Regions from separate parts of the Streptomyces sp. JLBT605 genome, predicted to be linked through region 2. Evidence: riboswitches for the same ligand, from Rfam matches in the RefSeq annotation. Region 2 holds a riboswitch; the other holds the start of a gene.

Region 1 (2,378 bases), 1.2 Mb from region 2:
CCCGCGGTGGTGCGGGAGGCCGCCGCCCGGCTGCTCGAGCAGGTGGACACCACCGCCGGGGTGCGGCTGCTGGGCGTGGGCGTCACCGGCCTCGCCGACTACACCCAGGAGGACCTCTTCGCGCAGGCCGCCCAGGCCGCACAAGCCGTGCAGGTTGCTCAGGTCGCGCACGCCGCGGCGGGTGATCCGCGGGCGACCGGGGCCGCTCCGGCTGCCGCCGGAGCCGAGGCCGCGCCCTCCGCACATGCCGCGGGCACCTCTGAGAGCAGCCAGGACGCCCTGTCCGCTCCGGTCGGCACGTCGATACCGGGGTCGGCTCCGGTGGCGGCGCAGGAGGCCGCTGAGGCGTTCGGAGAAGCGGGCCGCACGCGGCGCTGGCTGCCCGGCTCCGACGTGCGGCACACCGAGTACGGCGACGGCTGGGTGCAGGGCAGCGGGGTCGGCCGGGTCACCATCCGCTTCGAGGGCCCGTGGTCGGCGCCGGGCCGGGTGCGTACCTTCGCCGTCGACGACCCTCGGCTGGAGCCGGCCGATCCGCCCTCCATCCTCGCCCCGACCGGGCCGCACTCGGCCCCGTCGCCCGCCCCGCCGCCGTCCCCGCCGGGGCGCGTCCAGGCCCCGGCGGACGGCGGTCAGCCGGCCACGTCCAGCCCGTAGTGGTGGTAGAGCTGAAGCTCCTGCTCCGGTGAGAGATGGCGGCCCACCCCGAAATCCGGGGCGTCCTTGATCAGACGCCGCTCGAAGGGCACCCGCAGGGCGTCCTCGACGAGCTCGCTCGGCCCCAGCGGCACGAACACATCGCGGCTGAACAGGCCGGTGCGCACCGCCGCCCATTCCGGCTCGCCGGTCGCGTCGTCGAGATACACCTCGTCCACCGTGCCCAGCCGTGTCCCTTCCTGGTCGAATGCCTTGCGCCCGATGAGATGGCGCGGATCGATGTCGGTCTGCACGGTCCCTCCAGCTGACGGCAATGGCTCCCCGTGACACCTACGAAAAGCCAGAACGGTGCAAAAGGCCACTTGAGCGCGGTGCCCGGGGGTTCCCGGCCCGGCCCCGGCGAAACCGGCGCTGGTAGGCTGGCCAGTGGCTGCAGACCCCATGCGGGAGAGTCCTTCGTCGAGATCCCCGGAGATCGTCGGAGGCGCCGAAGGAGCAAATCCTCCCCGGAATCTCTCAGGCACACGTACCGTGCGGGCGAGGTCACTCTGGAAAGCAGGGCGGGACTTGGACGAGCACCACTCCGGGACCCTTCCTCACCGACGGTGAAAGCCGGGTCGCCCGCGGCCCGGTGAAGCTCTCAGGTTGAGATGACAGAGGGGGAGGCCGTCCGGGTACCCGCGCCGTGGTGCCCCTCGCAGGTCGCAACGACCAGGAGGCCTCCGCAGATGACCGCCAACCGCATCTCCCTCGCAGCGCTGGAGCGCGGCATTCCGTTCGCCCAGCGCCATATCGGTCCCGACGACGAGGCCCAGGCCAAGATGCTCGCCCAGGTGGGCTTCGGGTCCCTTGACGAACTCACCCAGGTCGCCGTCCCCGACGTCATCAAGAGCACCGAGGCGCTGCGGCTGCCCGAGGCCCGTACCGAGGCCGAGGTGCTCGCCGAACTCCGCGGCCTCGCCGACCGCAACCAGGTCCTCGCCCCCATGATCGGCCTGGGCTACTACGGCACCTTCACCCCGCCGGTCATCCTGCGCAACGTCATGGAGAACCCGGCCTGGTACACCGCCTACACGCCCTACCAGCCGGAGATCTCGCAGGGTCGTCTGGAGGCGCTGCTCAACTTCCAGACCGTCGTCGCCGACCTGACCGGGCTGCCCACCTCCGGTGCCTCGCTGCTCGACGAGGGCACCGCCGCCGCCGAGGCCATGGCGCTGTCCCGCCGGGTCGGCAAGGTCAAGGACGGCGTGTTCCTGATCGACGCCGACTGTCTGCCGCAGACCATCGCGGTCATCGAGACCCGCGCCGAGCCGACCGGCGTCGAGGTGGTCGTCGCCGACCTCTCCGAGGGCATTCCCGCCGAGATCGCCGAGCGCGGCGTCTTCGGTGTGCTGCTCCAGTACCCGGGCGCCTCCGGTGCGGTCCGCGACCCGCGCGCCGTCATCGAGCGGGCGCACGAGCTGGGCGCGATCGTCACCGTCGCCGCCGACCTGCTCTCCCTCACCCTGCTGACCTCGCCCGGTGAGCTGGGCGCGGACATCGCGGTCGGCTCCTCCCAGCGGTTCGGTGTGCCGATGGGCTTCGGCGGCCCGCACGCCGGTTTCATGGCCGTCCGCGACGCCTACGCCCGCAGCCTGCCCGGCCGCCTGGTCGGTGTGTCCGTCGACGCCGACGGCGACCTGGCCTACCGGCTGGCGCTGCAGACCCGCGAGCAGCACATC
Region 2 (2,378 bases):
CGGGCGGTAGAGGGAGTAGGGGAGCCGGTCGGGCAGCCGGGCCTCCCAGCGCTCACGGGTGTCGTGGGAGTCGATCCGCAGCACCGGGCCGCCGCGCAGGTCCAGCGGGGCCACGGTCCGCTGCATCAGGGTGCTCTTGCCGCTGCCCGGCAGCCCGGAGGCGACGACGAGGTCTCCGGCCGGGTAGCGCAGCTCCGCCACCCCCGGCGCCCCGGCCGCCGGGGTGCCGCGCAGGTCGCGCACCGCCCGGCCGGGCACCGGCCGGAACGCCGCCGGGCGCGGCGCGGCCGGGCGGCCGGGGAGCCGGGCCGGCTCCCTGCCCGTCCGCTGGATCCTGCGCTGCCCCTGCACCGTGATCGTCTCCTCAGGGGGTGTCCGACCGTTCTCCGCAGCGTCGCAATCCACGGCGACCCACCGGACACCCCCTAGGGGGTCCGGTCACCGCGGCCTACCCGAAGAGTGTCAAGGAACGGTAATGAAAGACAAGGACACCGATTCCGGACCGGGGGTTCCCTTGTGGCGGGCACATGCGATGATGTGCGCGCAACTGCATACCGGCCGCTTGAATCCGCGCGGGAGAGTCCCCGGCCCGGCACACCTGCCGAGCACCGGGGCGCCGAAGGAGCAAGTCCTCCCTTGAATCTCTCAGGCCCCGATACCGCGCGGGCGAGGCAGATCTGAAAAGCGAGCCGCCGCGGTGGCTCCACCGAAGGTGCAAATCGGACCCCTCGGGGTCACGGTGAAGCTCTCAGGTTCCGATGACAGATGGGGAGAAACCTCACCCATTCGCATCGCTGGGAGCTACGAGACATGACAGACGCCCCACGCCACACAGCCCTGGACGCGACCCATCGCGGGCTCGGGGCCACCATGACCGACTTCGCGGGCTGGGACATGCCGCTGCGCTACGGCAGCGAGCGGGACGAGCACAACGCGGTCCGCACCCGCGCGGGCCTGTTCGACCTGTCCCACATGGGCGAGATCACCCTCACCGGCCCGCAGGCCGGCCAGGCGCTGGACTACGCGCTGGTCGGCAACATCGGCGCGCTGGCCGTCGGCCGGGCCCGGTACACCATGATCTGCGACGCGGACGGCGGCATCCTGGACGACCTGATCGTCTACCGGCTGGCCGACGAGGAGTTCATGGTCGTGGCCAACGCCTCCAACGCCCAGGTGGTGCTGGACGCGGTGACCGAGCGGGCCGCGGGCTTTGAGACCACGGTGCGCGACGACCGCGACGCGTACGCGCTGATCGCCGTGCAGGGCCCCGCCTCCCCCGGCATCCTGGCCAGTGTGACCGACGCCGACCTGGACGGGCTGAAGTACTACGCCGGGCTGCCGGGGACGGTCGCCGGGGTCTCCGCGCTGATCGCCCGCACCGGCTACACCGGCGAGGACGGCTTCGAGCTGTTCGTGGACCCGGCGGACGCCGAGAAGCTGTGGCAGGCGCTGACCGAGGCGGGCGCGGAGGCCGGGCTGGTGCCGTGCGGGCTGTCCTGCCGGGACACCCTGCGCCTGGAGGCGGGCATGCCGCTGTACGGGCACGAGCTGACCACCTCCACCACCCCGTTCGACGCGGGTCTGGGCCGGGTGGTGAAGTTCGACAAGGCGGGCGACTTCGTCGGCCGCGCGGCGCTGGAGGCGGCCGCCGAGCGCGCCGCGGCCAACCCGCCGCGCAAGCTGGTCGGGCTGATCGCCTCAGGCCGCCGGGTGCCGCGCGCCGGGTTCTCGGTGGTGTCCGCCGACGGCACGGTGATCGGCGAGGTGACCTCCGGTGCCCCGTCGCCGACCCTGGGCAAGCCGATCGCGATCGCCTATGTGGACGCGGCGTACGCCGAGCCGGGCAGCGAGGGCGTCGCGGTGGACATCCGCGGCAGCCACGAGCCGTACGAGGTCGTGGCGCTCCCGTTCTACAAGCGGCAGCGCTCCTGACCCGCAGGCGGACGCAGTCTGGTGACGACTTCGTCACCTTGTCCCACCAGTCAAGACCGACGGCATATCCACACCCTCGCATCCAGGAGAATTCAGTCATGAGCAACCCCCAGCAGCTTCGCTACAGCAAGGAGCACGAGTGGCTGTCGCCCGCCGAGGACGGCGTGTCGACGGTCGGCATCACCCAGCACGCGGCCGGCGCGCTCGGTGACGTGGTCTTCGTCCAGCTTCCGGAGGTCGGTGCCCAGGTCGAGGCCGGCGAGACCTGTGGTGAGCTGGAGTCCACCAAGTCCGTGAGCGACCTCTACTCGCCGGTATCCGGTGAGGTCACCGAGATCAACGAGGACGTCGTCAACGACCCGGCGCTGGTGAACTCCGCCCCCTTCGAGGGCGGCTGGCTCTTCAAGGTCCGGCTGTCCGAGGAGGCCCCGGCCGACCTGCTCTCC

Evidence for each region. Region 2 has a riboswitch for glycine ahead of gcvT (glycine cleavage system aminomethyltransferase GcvT). Riboswitches for the same ligand answer to the same signal wherever they lie in the genome.
Region 1: it holds a riboswitch for glycine, as region 2 does, so the genes downstream of both, gcvP (aminomethyl-transferring glycine dehydrogenase) here and gcvT (glycine cleavage system aminomethyltransferase GcvT) in region 2, are expected to answer to the same signal.

Annotation. Positions count from the first base shown of each region.
Region 1 is NZ_CM177087.1:618,885-621,262, reverse strand. Features, by position in the region: gene AC4BDD_RS02960 (DNA polymerase IV) at 1-657, shown strand, start outside; gene AC4BDD_RS02955 (PRC-barrel domain-containing protein) at 633-950, opposite strand; glycine riboswitch at 1,092-1,199, shown strand; glycine riboswitch at 1,200-1,324, shown strand; gene gcvP (aminomethyl-transferring glycine dehydrogenase) at 1,386-2,378, shown strand, end outside.
Region 2 is NZ_CM177087.1:1,782,563-1,784,940, forward strand. Features, by position in the region: gene AC4BDD_RS08015 (AAA family ATPase) at 1-351, opposite strand, end outside; glycine riboswitch at 564-671, shown strand; glycine riboswitch at 672-775, shown strand; gene gcvT (glycine cleavage system aminomethyltransferase GcvT) at 811-1,932, shown strand; gene gcvH (glycine cleavage system protein GcvH) at 2,031-2,378, shown strand, end outside.